4 linked regions of the Niabella yanshanensis genome follow. The protein of the gene in region 2 interacts with the protein of the main gene of each other region in a pairwise test. Links are inferred from orthologs where the notes say so. Each region holds a gene or a part of one and is shown on either strand. Other genes may lie near its edges. The genes, in order: trhO, rplL, obgE and dnaE.

The links.
Region 1: the proteins of rplL (region 2) and trhO interact in binary tests that used the Escherichia coli proteins (3 or more experiments, as listed by UniProt). The link is inferred for Niabella yanshanensis from one-to-one orthologs.
Region 3: the proteins of rplL (region 2) and obgE interact in binary tests that used the Escherichia coli proteins (3 or more experiments, as listed by UniProt). The link is inferred for Niabella yanshanensis from one-to-one orthologs.
Region 4: the proteins of rplL (region 2) and dnaE interact in binary tests that used the Escherichia coli proteins (3 or more experiments, as listed by UniProt). The link is inferred for Niabella yanshanensis from one-to-one orthologs.

Annotation. Positions count from the first base shown.
Region 1 is NZ_CP139960.1:5,429,001-5,432,883, reverse strand. The notes cover bases 461-3,273. They hold trhO (oxygen-dependent tRNA uridine(34) hydroxylase TrhO), read right to left. Parts: upstream 2,484-3,273; coding sequence 1,437-2,483; downstream 461-1,436. Other genes in these bases: U0035_RS22420 (penicillin acylase family protein), read right to left, coding at 3,179-3,273; U0035_RS22425 (hypothetical protein), read right to left, coding at 2,759-3,103; U0035_RS22435 (hypothetical protein), read right to left, coding at 1,188-1,361; U0035_RS22440 (DUF1003 domain-containing protein), read left to right, coding at 671-1,183; U0035_RS22445 (ROK family protein), read left to right, coding at 461-520. Outside these bases: more of U0035_RS22445, read left to right, coding at 1-460; more of U0035_RS22420, read right to left, coding at 3,274-3,883. UniProt on the Escherichia coli protein: Catalyzes oxygen-dependent 5-hydroxyuridine (ho5U) modification at position 34 in tRNAs, the first step in 5-carboxymethoxyuridine (cmo5U) biosynthesis.
Region 2 is NZ_CP139960.1:2,401,854-2,405,837, forward strand. The notes cover bases 505-3,418. They hold rplL (50S ribosomal protein L7/L12), read right to left. Parts: upstream 2,191-3,418; coding sequence 1,819-2,190; downstream 505-1,818. Other genes in these bases: U0035_RS09735 (autotransporter outer membrane beta-barrel domain-containing protein), read right to left, coding at 505-990; rplJ (50S ribosomal protein L10), read right to left, coding at 2,364-2,960; rplA (50S ribosomal protein L1), read right to left, coding at 3,013-3,418. Outside these bases: more of U0035_RS09735, read right to left, coding at 1-504; more of rplA, read right to left, coding at 3,419-3,705; rplK (50S ribosomal protein L11), read right to left, coding at 3,732-3,984. UniProt on the Escherichia coli protein: The binding site for several of the GTPase factors involved in protein synthesis (IF-2, EF-Tu, EF-G and RF3). Is thus essential for accurate translation.
Region 3 is NZ_CP139960.1:3,666,578-3,670,625, forward strand. The notes cover bases 689-3,666. They hold obgE (GTPase ObgE), read right to left. Parts: upstream 2,691-3,666; coding sequence 1,686-2,690; downstream 689-1,685. Other genes in these bases: U0035_RS15175 (alpha-L-rhamnosidase), read right to left, coding at 689-774; U0035_RS15180 (hypothetical protein), read right to left, coding at 809-1,660; U0035_RS15190 (SET domain-containing protein), read right to left, coding at 2,823-3,257. In the rest of the region: more of U0035_RS15175, read right to left, coding at 1-688; U0035_RS15195 (S46 family peptidase), read left to right, coding at 3,752-4,048. UniProt on the Escherichia coli protein: An essential GTPase which binds GTP, GDP and possibly (p)ppGpp with moderate affinity, with high nucleotide exchange rates and a fairly low GTP hydrolysis rate.
Region 4 is NZ_CP139960.1:4,220,808-4,226,102, reverse strand. The notes cover bases 326-4,550. They hold dnaE (DNA polymerase III subunit alpha), read right to left. Parts: upstream 4,198-4,550; coding sequence 526-4,197; downstream 326-525. Other genes in these bases: U0035_RS17595 (phytanoyl-CoA dioxygenase family protein), read right to left, coding at 326-434. In the rest of the region: more of U0035_RS17595, read right to left, coding at 1-325; U0035_RS17585 (C40 family peptidase), read left to right, coding at 4,716-5,295. UniProt on the Escherichia coli protein: DNA polymerase III is a complex, multichain enzyme responsible for most of the replicative synthesis in bacteria. This DNA polymerase also exhibits 3' to 5' exonuclease activity. The alpha chain is the DNA polymerase catalytic subunit.

The sequences.
Region 1 (3,883 bases), 3.0 Mb from region 2 along the record:
TCGCGTATCGGCAGGTTTCCCGGGATATGTAAGAGATGGTATTGTTCATACGGCCCCCAATCTCGGCACAGGCTATTGGGCCGGGATCAACCTTGCCGAAGAGCTAATGGTTACCTTGGGAAAGCCTGCAAGGGTTGTAAACGACGCTGACCTGCTGGGCCTTGGCTGCGTAAGCGGCAAAGGGTTTGAAATGATGACCACATTGGGAACCGGCTTTGGTACGGCCTTCTACCTGGAGGGGAAAGTGTTACCTCATCTGGAAGTAGCCCACCACCCTATTCATAAAGGACAGGATTATGATGCGTTTATCGGGGAAGCGGCTTATAACGAGATCGGCAAGAAAAAATGGAATAAAAGAATGCAGTATGTGCTCTCCGTAACCAAAACTGTTTTCAATTACGACCGATTGTACATCGGAGGTGGATTGTCCAGGAAACTTGATTTTAAACTGGACGATAATATCATCCTGGTTAACAATATAGATGGTATTGACGGCGGTGTAAAACTGTGGGAGCAATAGCAAGCTTCCGGCAGACGGTTACAGGTGCCATCCTAACAATACTGTGGCGTTTCTGATACCGCCGTTAGCCGCGGATTAAGTTGTTTGTACACCGGCAGCCAGGCTTTCATTTATGTAACCGTCAGATTAGCTAATTTTGCGCCCTCATTTATGCAACAAAAAGATACACACACATTAGGAGAGCGCAACCGGGAGCGACTGGAGCGTATTGCGGACGTAGCTACACGATGGATCGGATCTACTCCGTCGCTGGCAGTACATACGCTGCTATTTATAACTGCTTTTGCATTGCCTCCATTACATATCGTAAGCTTCGATAAAATGCTGCTGGTACTCACCACGATAGTTTCACTCGAAGCTATCTACCTGGCCATTTTTATCCAGATGTCAGTCAATAAAAACAGTAAAGACATCGAAGAGATACAAGAGGATGTAGAAGAAATTCAGGAAGATATCGAAGAAATTCAGGAAGATGTAGAAGAGATACAGGAAGATGTAGAAGAACTACAGGAGGAGATGGATGATGAACCGAAAGATGATACATTACCCTCCGCTACACAACACACTGAAGCTCAAAACCGGACAGACAAAATTATACAGATACAGGAACTGATTATACGTTTGCAGCAGGAAGTGGAGTTGTTGAAATCGGAGAAAGGCTGATTTTTTATTCAGCGCCATTAAACACCGAAAACACAGGACCTGCTGATCTTGCAGGTTCCTTGACCGGCAAAGCATCTTTTGCATTTTCGGCTAAAACCTGCCTGTTGTCGAGAACAAAAAGTACGACCGGCAAAATTACCAGTAAAAGAAGAAGAAGCATCTTGGATATCCTGTTCATAAAAGTTTAGCTTTAACAATTCCTATAGACGCAAACATCATTCCAAACGCTGCAATTCATAAAAAAAAGTTATTTTCAGTCTGTGCTGTTCCTGGTTGTCAGATTCCCTAACCTGGATTTCGATTTATTAAACACATTCCGCCCCAAATCCACCCCGCTACGTAATTCTTTTTGTTGCTCAGCCGATAAATGTATAAACTCCTTACAATCAATGCTGCAACATTCTTCAAATTCATTTGCGCAATCCCCGCACTGAATAAAAAGCAAATGACAGGCGTCATTGACGCAATTTACATGTGTATCTGCCGGCTTCCCGCATTGGTGGCATTTTGAAATAATTTCATCCGTAATCCGTTCCCCTAATCGCTGGTCGAAAACGAAATTCTTTCCATGAAATTTATTTTCAAGTCCCTCCTCTTTTACTTTATTCACATAATTGATAATACCACCTTCCAAATGAAATACATTTGTGAAACCTTTATGCAGCATATATGCTGAAGCCTTTTCACATCGTATCCCGCCGGTACAGTACATGATAATGTTCCTGTCTTTATGCTCCTGCATCATCTCTACTGCCATGGGTAATTGTTCCCGAAAAGTATCGCTGGGAATTTCTATTGCATTTTCGAAATGTCCTACTTCAAATTCATAGTGGTTACGCATGTCAATAATGATGGTTTCAGGATCATTACTTAGCTTGTTAAATGTTTTGGCGTCGGCATATTTACCACGGTTAGCCATATCGAAACCGGCATCTTCTATTCCGTCAGCAACAATCTTATTACGAACCTTAATGTCCAGTACATAAAAAGACTTCCCATCATCATCAACTGCAATATTTAAACGCAAGTTAATCAACGCGGTATCTAAACGATATAAAAATTCTTTGAATGTGTCAAATTTGCCGGTCGGCACACTTATCTGTGCATTGATGCCTTCTTCAGCGACATAAATGCGGCCGAGCACGCCCATATCAGAAAAGTTGCGGTAAAGATGGTTTCGAAACTGTACAGGGTCTGTTATTTTGAAATAACAATAGAATGATATAGTGGTGCGAGGTGTATTATCCTGTAAAATACGCTCCTTCAGCTCCTTGCGGGAAACCCGATTGTGTAAAGCCATTAATTTTGAAATTTGATCCTGCCGGTGCAGGAAATTATTTAATAATTGGGCAGTTGCAGGCTGCACCAAATTTCGCGGTGCAAAGGTACGCGTAATTTGCGACTTCAGATGGCTGAATAGCTAAGCCATTGTTTAAAACATAAGAAAATGGATAGTACGATGCATTACCTCCAGAGACGATGAGAAATGTAGATCACCCAACGACATTAACAGGTTGTAGCTCCCGAAATCAGGAAGAAGATGATATTATCGCAATTGGCAATTCAGCGGCTTGTTTATACTTTTTTCCTGATGTACGAAGCTGTTAAAGCAGCAAACCCGGCAACAAGACCTCCCGCTAATGCCGTAATAAAAGCCAGTAACACGGGGCTCTGCCCAACACCTAACATCCCTCCGATCCTGTTAGCGAGTATACCTCCATTGGCTGCATTGATTAATAAGGCAATAATCAGCCAAAGCAGAAAAACGCCCATAAACCCTGACCAAAAAGAAGATCCCGGACTTTGCACAACGCATAGGGAAACAACAAACGCCACCACAGCAACACTCCACCAGGATGTATATAAACCAACTATAAATGATAAAATTGCTATAGACAGAAGGGATATAAAAAATTTCATGATTACCTGATTAAAGTTCACAATTCAAGGTTTAAGATTAAGCATAGCCACTTGCAAGCCGTCGTACAGCGTTTTTTAGCCCTTTATGAAGCTCATGGTCCATTTAACACGGCCATCGCCCTCCTGCCCTTTCTGCATCATCCAAAGCTGGTAGTATTTACCCTGCACCCAGCTATCCACTGCATTATCATAAAACCGGCTACCGGGATTACCACTTTGTCCACCGGGATACACCCCATAAGCTTCAATAGTGCCGGACATTTGAACAATCATTCGCCAGCTTGGGCCATGGCTTTTTTTGATAGCATTGATTACGCTTCCGGCTCCGCCCACCGGTAAATGAGTGCGGGCAAATGAAGGCAGATTAGCCTTCAGTAAGTGATAAATTGCCGGCTCTTTAAATTTAGCCCATTCCAGCCTGCCTTCTTTTTCTGACTGAGCCAGTTTCACCGCCGCGCCGTTAAGCGAAGCCGTCACCAGGTCTCTTAATGTTTCGACCTGTGGCGTGTTTTTATTATCCACGAATCCCAGCGCAGTTGAGTCTGTTATCAAAAGCTCCATCAGCGTTTGCTCTTCGGGAACAGGCACTTTAACGCCTGTTTTGCCTAACTCATCTGACCAGATATTCCTCTGCAAACTATCTAACCAGAACTGGTAGATCGTTTGCCCGACAGAATAAGGCCCTGCTTCAAAATCCCATTGCTTAACAGTATTTAAATAAGTACGTGCTCCTGCCGTCAACGCAGCCTCATTAATGTGGTGCAGGAAGATGGGTATCAT
Region 2 (3,984 bases):
CGTAGTGCCATTATTAAGCACTTCTACGCCAAGGCCACTTAATACTCCCAGGCCCAACAAATTCGTATTTTCAATTTCAAAACCCGCAAAATGGCCAACGGGCATGCTACCTTCTAATAATCTTACAGACAGGTAAGCTCCTCCCGCTACACTTAAATTGGTTCCAATGGTAGCAAAATCGGTAGTAGTGCCATTTACAACATTAGCAGAGTTAGATATGCCATTTAAAATACCAGATATATTAGCCGCGGTATTCAACCCACCTGTTAATCCTGTTGCTCCATAACTCGCCACTGCAGGATAAGATGCCTGGGTTAATGTTGCGGGAGTAGCGCAATTGGGCGCCGTGCCAGCTTCAGGCACTAAAATTTCGGCATAATAGATATTCGGCGGAGTTAGTAATGCGCCAAGATCCAGACCAGAAAATGTGATACGCACTCTTCTAAAGTTTGCTGTGGTAACAAAACCGATCCTCTCTCTATCCGTACCCAAGCCCAAGCCCAGCAACTGCGCCGCATTTTTTGTTTCTACTGCCGTTCCGCCACTGGCTGTAGCGTAGGTACTAATCTGGATATTACTTAAAAGGGCGATACTCAAGAGACCTTTATCCACTACAAAACCAACATCAGCCCCTGCTGCAAATCCACCAGAATAGTCAACTTCAACATACCCGTTGCCTACGGCCAGAGGGTTCATTGAGGCAGAATTAGTGGTTGTATTATTATCAATAACATTTCCAGAGCTTAAAAAACCTGACTGCCCTACAGTTAAATTCCCGGCTGTAAACGTACCGCCACCGCCGCCAATAACAATCGGGGTACTGGTGTTAGTTGGAATTTGAGCATAAGCAGACATGGTATTTAGCAAACATAAAAAGGATAGTAGTACAGTAGCTGCCGTACCTAAATAACTGCTCAGGTTTTTAAAGGGTGAGCATTTGAAAACATAGGTTAAATAATGTCCTACGTTCAAAGATGTAATTTTCTTCATAAAAGGGCTTTTAAAATGATAAATCGGGTTTTTTAAGAATATTTTCAGGGCATAAAATATCTCTGCCATCAGATGTCGGGCGACTTCTGGTGTTGCATCTACACCATAGCATGGTACTCCATTGGGGCAGGTTCGACAGTTATAGTGCTCACAAACCTTTAAAGTGTCTAAGGGTAAGAAACCTGCTTCCAAAGGCAAAACATCCAGGTACTACTGCGCAAAGCTTATTTGCCTGAAATATTCAGACGTTGAAAGCCATACCAGTTCCTGATTGCAATTGAGAAGTACCCAATGGCAAAAAGCTACGGCAACGGTCGGTGATGAACGTGCGGATCGAACTTTTTACGGATATGCGACCGTATATGAATAGTTATTAAACTGCATAGTTCAGGTAGGGCCAAACCAGGGGCATTACAAAATTTCCGTGTGAGATCAGCATTCAGTCTCATAACGTATAGGTTTAAAATGAGCGTTATGCGCAAAATTCACTGCCTTTAAAAGAGAAACGGCTACTACACGGGGCTTAATCGCGTTTACAGCCAGCTTATGAACTTTAACGCCTTTTTTCGGGCTTTTAACTTAAAACATTTCCAAACATCCGGAAAACAAAATGAAGTGTAGGACATAGGGCTCCATTTGTTAGGTATTAGGGCTTTATAATACCTGGCGGCTTATTTGGAATACAAATATATCTAAAAGACGCTTATTATAATTAACAATAAAAATATTTATTATTAACTATTTTTATAGACCAATTTATATGCCACAATGCATGTAAAAAAGGCAACCATAGAAATGGTTGCCTCTATAAAATTATAGTGAAAGGAATTAAGCTACTTCAACATCAGCGCCAGCTTCTTTCAACTTAGCTGCGATATCTTCTGCTTCAGCTTTGCTCACGCCTTCTTTAACAGGTTTTGGAGCGCCGTCAACTAATTCTTTCGCTTCTTTCAAACCTAAACCAGTTAAATCTTTAACGATTTTAACAACGTTTAATTTAGAAGCACCACCGCTTTTCAGGATAACGTCAAATGCTGTTTTTTCTTCTACAGCAGCTGCGCCACCACCGTCGCCGGAAACTACTACTGCTGCTGCAGCTGGTTCGATTCCGTATTCAGTTTTTAAGAAATCTGCTAATTCCTGTACTTCTTTTACAGTTAAACCTACCAGGCTTTCTGCTAAATTTTTAATGTCTGCCATTTTTGTTTAATTTTTACCGTCTTCATTTCCCTCAGAAGGATCCGACGGCGGGTTTAAAAAAATTGTACCCCCAACCCCTTAAAAAGGGATGATTTGGGCGGTGATTTATAAAAAGAACTAAATCCTTGTTTGCCAGATTTGAAACGGACCTGCCCTCCCAAATCTGTTGCTGATTACTCAGCTGCAGGTTTTTCATCTGCCGCAGGAGCTTCGGGTGCTGCAGGAGCCTCGGGAGCCGCTTCAGCCGCAGGCGCTGCTTCAGCAGCAACCGGAGCCACATCTCCTTCTGGTTTGTTTTGTAACGCACCAATAACACGCTGAATTGGAGAAAGCAACAAGCCAATAACCTCGCCGATAAGTTCGTTCTTGGTTTTGATTTGTGTTAATGCTTTCAGCTGGTTGTCACCTGCATACAGGTCTCCGTTGATAAAAGCCAGCTTCAATTCTGGTCTTTCAGCTTTAGCTTCGCTACGGAAAGAGCTTAAAATAACAGCTGGTTCTTTGGGATTTTCAGAGAACATTAAAGCCGTTACTTTATGTAAAGAATCATAAACACCTGCATATTTTTCAGCATCCAGAGATTCCAGTGCTTTTTTGATAAGGGTGTTTTTAGCCACTTTCATTTCAACATTTTTATTGAAACAAGCACGGCGTAATTTACTTACCTGCTCTACAGTAAGCGATTCTGTATCGGTTATATAGAAATTGTCGTACTGAGAGAATTTACCTTTCAATACCTCAATTACTTCGTTTTTTTGATCTTTAGTCATTTTATTTCGATTTGACTGTGTTTAAAATTGTTTCGGTTGTTCTACAACCTGATTAGTGAACAAAGCCTTTAGTGTCTAAAGCAATGCCTGGGCTCATAGAGCTTGCCATGCTGATACCTTTTAAATAGGTACCTTTTGCCGTAGAAGGTTTTGCCTTAATGATAGCGTTGATGAACTCCTGTCCGTTCTGAGCGATCTTTTCCGGAGAAAAGCTTACGCGACCGATAGAAGCGTGGATAATACCAGCTTTATCAACCTTAAACGCAATTTTACCACCTTTTACTTCATTCACTGCAGCTGCCACATCGTTGGTAACAGTACCTGTTTTAGGGTTAGGCATCAGGTTACGAGGACCTAATACTTTACCTAATTTACCAATTTTAGGCATTACGGCAGGAGTAGCGATGATTACATCAACATCTGTCCAGCCGCCTTCAATTTTTTGAATAAACTCGTCTAAACCTACGTGGTCTGCTCCTGCTTCTTTAGCAGCAGCTTCTTTATCAGGAGTGCAAAGAACCAGCACTCTTTTTGTTTTACCTGTACCGTGAGGTAAGGTAACGGTGCCGCGAATAGCCTGATCTGCTTTCTTAGGATCAACACCTAAACGTACGTGCAAATCAACAGAAGCATCAAATTTCGCAACATTTATTTCTTTCACCAGTGAAGAAGCTTCGTTAAGCGTATAAGCTTTGTTAGCATCCACCTTGGAATTTACAGCTTTTCTTTTCTTTGTAATTGCCATTGTAATTCTTTTAAGGGTTTAATGGATTAATTTTCCCAGGGGGCTTTACCTTCTACAGTTAATCCCATGCTACGTGCTGTACCAGCAACCATTTTCATGGCGCTTTCAGGAGTAAAGCAGTTCAGGTCAGGCATTTTATCTTTTGCGATCGCCTCTACCTGCTCCCATGTAACTTTACCTACTTTGGCACGGTTGCTTTCTTTAGACCCTTTTTGAATTTTAGCCGCTTCCATCAACTGCACAGCAGCCGGAGGCGTTTTAATTACAAAGTCGAAACTT
Region 3 (4,048 bases), 1.3 Mb from region 2 along the record:
ATCTTTACTGCCATCAGCATATTCAATATTAATCTGCATCAGCAGTCCCAGGGTCTTTCCGTAAATATTGCCATTGTTGTTCCATCCCAATACACTTCGGTACCAGCCGTTGCCCAACATTGCGCCAACGGTGTTAGCGCCCTGTTGTAGCAGATGGGTTACGTCATAAGACTGATACTGCAGCCTCTTATTGTAAGAAGTCCAACCCGGAGTCAGCCAGGCATCGCCGATGCGCTTGCCATTCAGGTAGGCTTCATACATGCCGTGAGAAGTGATATAGGCTGTGGCTGATTTAATTTTCTTGCCGGTGGAAAAACTTTTGCGAAAAAGTTGTGAAGGTCTTGAGGGCGCTTCTGTTATGCCGGATTCAATCCATTGGGCTTTCCAGTCGCCCGGGCTCATTAATCCCATCTGGAAAGAAGCAGGAGCGCTCCAGGCAGCGCTTTTACCGTTTTGGTCCCACACTTTTACCTGCCATTGATATTTTTCATTGGCCACCAGTGGGCTTCCTTTGTAAGCTACATGAACAGAAGAGTCCGTGTTAACCTTGCCTGAACTCCATACGATATTCTTGCCACTGCTTACTTTTATCTCGTAAGCACTTTGTAAGGTATTTCTTTGCTTGCTTTGGATTTGCCAGCTAAAGCGGGGTTGACCTTCCATGATGCCTGCCGGATTATCGAGGTTCTCCAGCAATAATTTTCCGGCAGAAGTTTGTGCGTGCCCTACTGTAAAAAATGCACAGGTCAAAATTGAAGCAATCGTTTTTTTCATAAAAGAGGGTATTAAACTTTGCCCTCTTCAAACATTATCCGAAATGAAGAGGTTCTGAAGCTTTTTTGTTATATGCTGAAAGATAATTCTTTATTGCATATTCTAATTTAGAAGATGTAAGATTTAAATTCCGGATCTTAAAAATTATTTCTTTTGATAATAGCGGCTGTTTTTTTGTAAAACAGAGAAACGCTGTTAAGGCGGCATCTTGATCGAGCTCGTCTTTTATATAAATTCTCGATATCTCTTCCCACTTAACATGACCTGTTTTAGGAAGCCAGATGCCTTTTGCTGATAATTTAAGTTTGAGACCGGGAAATATTGTTTTGTATAAAAAAAAGATAATGGCAATTAATTCTACAGGGAGTACCAGGTATAATTGATACTTGTCAGTTATTCTGCTATAAGAAATAAACGGCATGGCGAGCAGGCAAAGTGCAAAAGCACCATATTGAATTCTTGATCCATATACGGCTATTTCATCAGGCAAAGTGTAATCATAAGATATAGCCGGCCGATAAAGAGGTGTTCTGGATGATCGCTCCTCCCATAATTCCTGAACCAGTAGTTTCCGGGATTTGCTTCCTATCTTCCATTTGGCAGGAAAGCCCATGCTAAATGGACGATTTTCTACTCTGGTTTTAAGGGCTTTTATATCATCTACGTGTTGTAAAGCCCAAATTTCCCATTTGAGCGTGAAGTAAAGGCCGGCCAGAATCATGAGTACAAAGCAGCTAACGATAACGATAAGCCCCCAAACGGCTGATACTTTATAATGATCAAATAACCATATCAGGGGCAGTATGGGCGCTAAACACAGCAAAACAGGCACTACAACTATCCTATTCGACTTTTTTATTGCTTCTGAAACAGTAACGGTCAACATCGATCAACCATATTTCTAAAAGAAATTATTCTTCCTCTTTGGTATTCAGCGCCTTCCACAAAGCGTCCTTTAATTCAATCAGTCCCTTTTGTGCTACGGATGAAATAAAGAAATGCGGGATATTATCAGGCATCTCGGCGCTGATAGCTTGTTTCAGCTCATCATCCAGCATATCACTTTTACTAATGGCGATCAGCATCTCTTTATGCAACAGCTCTTCATTATATTGTTCGAGCTCGTTCAGCAGAATTTCAAATTCTTTCCGGTGGTCATTGCTGTCTGCCGGGATCAGGAATAATAATACAGGGTTACGTTCAATATGGCGCAAAAACCGGTGTCCCAATCCGCGACCTTCGGCCGCTCCTTCAATAATACCCGGTAAATCGGCAATACAGAAGCTACGCCCGTCGCGGTATTCTACGATACCCAGGTTGGGTGTGATCGTAGTAAACGCATAATCAGCGATCTTAGGCTTCGCTGCAGTGATCACTGATAAAAGCGTTGACTTACCGGCATTGGGGAAGCCTACTAAGCCTACATCAGCCAGTACCTTTAGTTCCAGTACTTTCCAGCCCTCAACGCCTGGCATACCTGGTTGCGCATGTTCCGGCGCCTGGTTAGTGGGTGTTGCAAAATTATGATTGCCCAGGCCCCCCTTTCCGCCAGGTAACCAAATTACCTGCTGACCGTCTTCCAATACTTCCGCCTCTTTTTCGCCGGTTTCCTCATCTATAACAATGGTACCCAATGGCACTTCCAGGATAATATCTTTACCACTCCGGCCGGTACATTTGTTATGCCCGCCGCTTTCACCGTCTTCCGCCAATACATTTTTATGATAACGCAAATGCAATAATGTCCAAAGGTTCCGGTTCCCTTTTAAAATAATATGGGCGCCACGACCGCCATCACCACCGTCTGGTCCGCCTTTGGCAGTGAATTTATCTCTTAAAAAATGTTTAATACCAGCTCCACCATGCCCGCTGCGACAATAAACACGTATCTGGTCTACAAAGTTGCTTTTCTCCACGTTCTAATAAATTAATAGGCGGCAAAGATACGCCGAACCTTGAAAGTGGGAATAAAAGCCTTGCTTTCGTTTGACCACCGGTAGGATCAAACGTTTATAATTGTTGAAGGAGGAGTTTGCCGGGATGGTTGGTTACCGGGCTTTTTTCTTTGCTGCTGTATCCAGTTTGATGTTTTCCCTCACCTGGTTCCAGTAGTCCTTTCCGTAAGAAACAAATATTTCGCTTCCCGCAGGTATTGCAGTTGTGGCTTTTATATAAACCCGGTTGTCTTCTTCGTAATATTCCGCGTTGTTCTTCAGTCCGGGTACCCGGGTAAGGCCCGTTGCGTCATTAGCATACCGTCCCAGGGATTTTAGATCCTTCGAGGCATCAATTACATTTTGTTCGTCTATAAAATAAATGTAGGGGTTGTCCGCATCGTCTTCCACATCAGCCCAGGTGGCACGGCGACCAACATACTCAGTGATAACGGCTCCTTTAGGAACATCAATCGCTGCAAATAATCCTTTACCGGATTGAGGGATCGTCGAAACTTTTACTTTTAAATGCTTTGCGGGTAGGCTCATGCAGTACCAATATTTGCTTGCGAATATATTACAATGTTGTGCACAAAAGCACTACGGGGCTAATAAGTTTTTCCGATGGCGTCGCAGGCAACTTTCAACAAGGCATTATCATCGCCAGTGTTATGGCTCATTTCCCAAACCATAAATCCCCCGCTGTTGGTTTGAGCCGATAAAGCTTTTTGTTTGGCACTTTCATGACCGGGAAAGTGGTAAAGATCGTGCCGCCTGTAAGGGTAATGGTGGGCCGATTATGGAAGCCGCCGACAAAAAATTAAATATTTTCTTATTCATATGGCTAAGGGTTGGCAGCACTATAAAAATAGATCATTTTAGTTGAAATAAATGCAGTAAACAGCCTGGATTGTGAGATTGTATTTAAACCCGGTTATTTGATGAACGGTTGGGGTAAAGCCAATCATTTTGTTTTCTTTGTAAGTTTGATGCGCTGTTTTGAAGTATGCAGGCGTTTACTATTCAAATCAAATTATATGATAATGTTTAAAAGATCTCTGGTAGTGATGCTGTTGCTGGTGGCAACGGTATTTAAATCCTTTGCAGATGAAGGTATGTGGCTGCCCCACTTATTAGGGCAGCAGGTATATAGTGATATGGTTAAAAAAGGCCTTAAGCTAACTAAGGAACAGTTATATAGTGTTAATAAAAGTTCCCTGAAAGACGCGATCATTATTTTTGGCGGAGGTTGTACGGGTGAAATCGTAAGTGCAGAAGGTTTGATCTTCACCAACCACCATTGTGGGTATGGGGCTATTGCCGGAGCAAGCACTGTTGAT
Region 4 (5,295 bases), 1.8 Mb from region 2 along the record:
AAATTATTTTCCAGTACAGATAAGGGCGGTTGCACCGCAAACTGGTTTTGTTTCACCGTCCAGGGACCGAAACCGGGTATATCTGATCTCTGGTCAACAGATATGGTCAGATCCTGGTGATAGGCTACATACCAGTTAGAGCCGGGGGGCTTGTCGAAATAAATACTTTTGACAATGAAATAGTTTTCACCAAACAAACTACTGATCAACTCCTTTAACCGGTCATTTAATAAAACTGGTAACACACCCGGCAATTCTTTTAAAAACTGCCGGATGGCAAAAAGGTCATCCGATCGGCGAAAAGTATCTTTTGAAGTATCTGCCTGCCCTATTATTTGCAGAACAGCATCAACTTCCATATTGGTATAAACCGATTTAACAACCGAAAAACCCTGCCCCGTAATCCGGGCTTTATGAAACATTGCATCATCCATAACTGCAGGCATTGATTACTTACGCCACCGTATTAAATTTGGATCGGTTAGAGCCGGGTCCTCCTATTCACCATTTACTACTCACTATTACCTAATTACATTCCACCTTCACTTTCCAGTTCTCTCTGTCTTTTAAAAACCCGATCAGTTCGCTATTCATTTCAAAGCCTTTGCCATTTGTTAAGAGTTCGACTTCTATATTTTCAGCCTCGTCTACTATTTTTAAGTTCAAAGCTGAGGGGCCTTTATTTGATTTCAGGTTTTGCTGCACGAAATCTATCATGTTTTCGGTAATCTCTGCAGCGGGTAGTTGTAAAGTAAGTTTCTTAGTCATGTTTTTCTTAACGCTTTCGGCCAGGCAAATCGATGATATTTTAAAATCAAAATCGCCGTTGAAACGCTGCTTGAAAAAGCCTGTGACATAAACTGTCGCACCGAGTTGCAATATCGCTGAGTGCTTGAGATAGTCTTCAGAAAACAATACTACTTCGAGCTTACCGCTATAATCTTCAAGTACAAAACTGCCAAACTTATTACCGCTCTTGGCTACCCTATGTTGCGCGTCACTCACCAGGGCCATTAGTTTAAAAGTAGCGCTGGAGTTTACTTTTTCCTTGTCTTCCTTAAACTCATTCACATAACCAATCTTCGATATGCCGTAGTTTTCCATTTCGAAACGATAGTCATCCAAAGGATGCCCGCTCACAAAAATCCCTGTTACTTCTTTTTCATTATCCAGCTGAACCACCAATGGCCAGGGTTCGCACTCAGCTATTTTAGGCACTTGTATTTCCATTGACTCTGCCAGGTCTCCAAATAAGGTATTCGAGCTCGTTTGTGACTGGGTTTGACACACCTGGCCATACTTAATGATCTTCTCCAGTCCATTCATATTGTCATTAGGCGGTGTAAAGAAGTACTGCGCTCTGTGGATATCAGTAAAACAATCGAAAGCCCCTGCATAAGCCAGGCTTTCCATCGTTTTTTTATTTACAGTGCGCTGGTTTACGCGCTTTACCATATCAAAAATGCTGGGGTAAGCACCGTTTTCGCGTTCAGCAATAATACTTTCCACCGCTGCTTCACCCACACCCTTTAATCCACCCAAACCAAAACGGATCTCTCCTTTTTTGTTTACGGCAAAACCTTTTAGCGATTCGTTAATATCAGGACCCAATACTTCCAATGTCATACGCTTACACTCTTCCATAAAGAAAGTGATTTTCTCTAATGAACCGGCGTTATTTAAAACCGCGGCCATATATTCACTGGGATAATGCGCTTTTAAATAGGCTGTCTGATAAGCTACAAAGGCATAACAGGTGGAGTGCGACTTATTGAAGGCATATTGCGCAAACGCCTCCCAGTCTGTCCATATTTTCTCCAGCTTATCGGCAGGATGCCCTTTCTGTACCGCTCCGTCGATAAACTGTTTTTTCATTTTATCCAGTACCGCCTTTTGCTTTTTACCCATGGCTTTACGCAAGATATCCGCATCACCCTTACTAAACCCTCCTAAGCTCTGACTCAATAACATCACCTGCTCCTGGTACACGGTGATACCATAAGTTTCTGCCAGGTACTCTTCCATCTCCGGCAGGTCATAGGTAATTTCCTCGGCTCCATGTTTACGTTTAATGAAGTTGGGAATGTACTGTAAAGGTCCCGGGCGATACAAGGCGTTCATGGCGATCAGATCGGCAAATTTATCGGGCTTCAGATCGCGCAAGTGCTTCTGCATACCCGGACTTTCAAACTGGAACGTTGCGTTGGTTTCACCTTTTTGATATAACTGGTAAGTCTTTTCATCGTCCAGCGGTATACTATCGATGTCTATCTCAATACCATAATTTAATTTGATCAGCTGCAGCGCATTTTTAATGATGGTAAGGGTTTTCAAACCCAGGAAGTCCATCTTAATTACGCCCGCCTCTTCAATTACACTGCCTTCAATCTGTGTAACCCATAAATCGGAATCTTTAGCTGTACTTACAGGTAATAATTCGGTAAGATCTTTCGGAGCGATGATGATACCCGCTGCATGGATACCGGTATTCCGAACGGATCCTTCCAGGATTTCGGCCTCATGTAATACCTTAGCCTGTAAATCGCTGCCATTATATATTTCCCGTATCCTTCTTACGCTATCAAGATCTTCAGAAGCCAGCCCCTCTTTTTCTGAAAGAGATTTTTCACCGTCTTTGGGCGACATGGGCGCGTGCAATACCCGCTTTAACGATATACCCGGTTTCTCCGGTATCAGCTTGGCAAGGGCATTAGAATCTGACAAGGGCAGATCCATTACACGAGCCACGTCTTTGATACTCATTTTAGCGGCCATCGTACCGTAAGTAATGATCTGCGCTACCTGGCTTTTACCATATTTCTGTACTACATAATCGATTACTTTCTGGCGCCCTTCATCATCGAAATCCGTATCAATATCCGGCATGGATTTACGATCGGGATTCAGAAAACGCTCAAAAAGCAGGTTATATTTAATAGGATCAATATTGGTAATACCGATACAATAGGCTACCACCGAACCCGCGGCCGAACCGCGCCCCGGCCCGATAAATACGCCACTATCTCTACCCGCTTTAATAAAATCACTTACAATAAGGAAGTAACCGGCAAAACCCATGGTTTTAATGGTAAACAGCTCAAAATCGATCCGTTCTTTTACGTCGCCTTCAAATGCCAGCCCATAACGCTCTCTCGCTCCTTCATAAGTAAGGTGCTTCAGAAACTCCCATTGGTTCAGGGAGTCGGCGCTCATAACATCCCCTTTTTCTGTCTTTTGATCCTGTGTATGCGTTTTATATTCCTGCGGAATAGGGAAATTAGGCAGTAATATGCTGCGCTTCAGATCCAGCAACTCAATTTTATCAACAATGGCATTGGTATTGTCAATCGCTTCAGGAATATCATGAAACAACTGCGTCATTTCTTCAGTTGTTTTAAAATAAAACTGGTCGTTAGCAAAAGCAAAGCGGGATCCTTTACTATTCGCATCTTCGTCGCCAAAATCCCCTTTAAACTTGGGCGTGGCCTGCTTTTCACCGGTGTTGATGCAAAGCAGGATATCATGGGCGTTCGCATCTTCCTGGTCTACATAATGCGAGTCGTTGCTGGCAATAATGGGCACCTTATACTTAGCCGCAAACCTGATCAGCACCTCGTTTACCTTTTCCTGGTCGGGGATATCATGCCGCTGTAGCTCCACATAAAAATCTTCTCCAAACAGGTCCAGCCACCATTTAAATTCCTGTTCGGCTTCTGCCTCTCCTTTTCTCAAAATGGCCTGCGGTACGGAGGCCCCCAGGCAACAGGTAGTGGCAATCAACCCTTCATGGTATTGCAGGATCAGGCCCTTGTCAATACGGGGGTATTTGCCGTACAACCCTTCGATAAACCCCAGCGAAGTGAGTTTGGTCAGATTACGATATCCCTGCTCATTTTTGGCGAGTAAAATCTGGTGATATCTTTTATCTTTTTTGTCCTTGGTAAAAGTTTTTTCAAGACGATTTTCTACTACATAGAATTCGCAACCCACCACGGGCTTCACTTTAGGTTTTCCGTTCTCATCCAGGTTTTTATAGGCTTCTGCAACAAATTGGAAAACACCAAACATGTTGCCATGATCACTGATCGCCAACGCCGGCATTCCGTCTTTTATCGCTTTTTTGTACAGGTTGCCGATAGGTGCGGCCCCATCCAGCAGTGAATATTGTGTATGAACGTGTAAATGTGAGAATTTCATCCGTATATTTTATGATTGCCACAGCAGCAGCTATCCTTTTTAAAACATCATGATACCGAAAGACAATGTAATTTTAACCTTCCGGATTTGCCTTGCAAAGTGCAAATTTTTTCCCTCCCTACCCAAATTCTTTATGCACAATATCCCAGGCTGATTTATAACACCCGGAAACAGATTAAGGTTATGGGGTTAATGCTGATAAGTTTAAGAACAGGGAACCGTTTAAACGGCACTTTCCCCTCGCCCGATGAACAGAAATGTTTCGTTTTTTGTGGAGAATAATTCCCCAAAATGCTGCATTCAACCTACAAAATGAGGCATCCGGCGATAAAAAAAAGCATAAAAATGGATCAAAAATTAGATATTTTATTAAAAATCAAGCTTTTAATAATTTTTTAAAAAAAATGGCACATTGAACAATAATATTGTCCTTTTGACGTTTTTAATAGGATTCAGAAAATTGACAATTAATTCCGGTTCGCAGAACAGGATGAAAACAATAAAAAGGATTTAAGTTTATGCTAAGAGTTTGTGTGTTGGGGTTGATTAGCTTGTTTTTTGTAAACAATTCATTTGCCCAACTAGACCCTACTAAACCAGCTGCTGTAAGATCTGCCCAGTCTATAGAAGATGAGATCAACGGGATCAGGCCTAAATCGAACAGTACCAAAGAAAGTTTATTAGAAGCTGCCCAGAAGTTTTTTATGCCTTCTGGTTTGCAGTCCAAATATGGTGCCATTCTGAAAATGTTACCGGGAATGCTTCCCAGTGTAAAATTGCTGGAAGCTATTGACGAGTGGTACGGAACCAGGTATCGGTTTGGCGGCACCACTAAAAGTGGTATTGATTGCAGTGCTTTTGTGAGGGAGGTTTATAAAAATGCATTTGACATCGATCTTCCCCGAACCGCCCGTGATCAGTTTAAAGCAGCAGGACAGTTTATTTCCATGGCTTATTTGCAAGCCGGTGATTTACTTTTCTTTAACACAAGAGGCGGTGTATCACATGTAGGTGTATATTTAGGCAATAATAAATTTGCGCACGCGTCTTCAAGTAACGGCGTTACAGTGAGCGGATTAGATGAAAAATACTATGCAG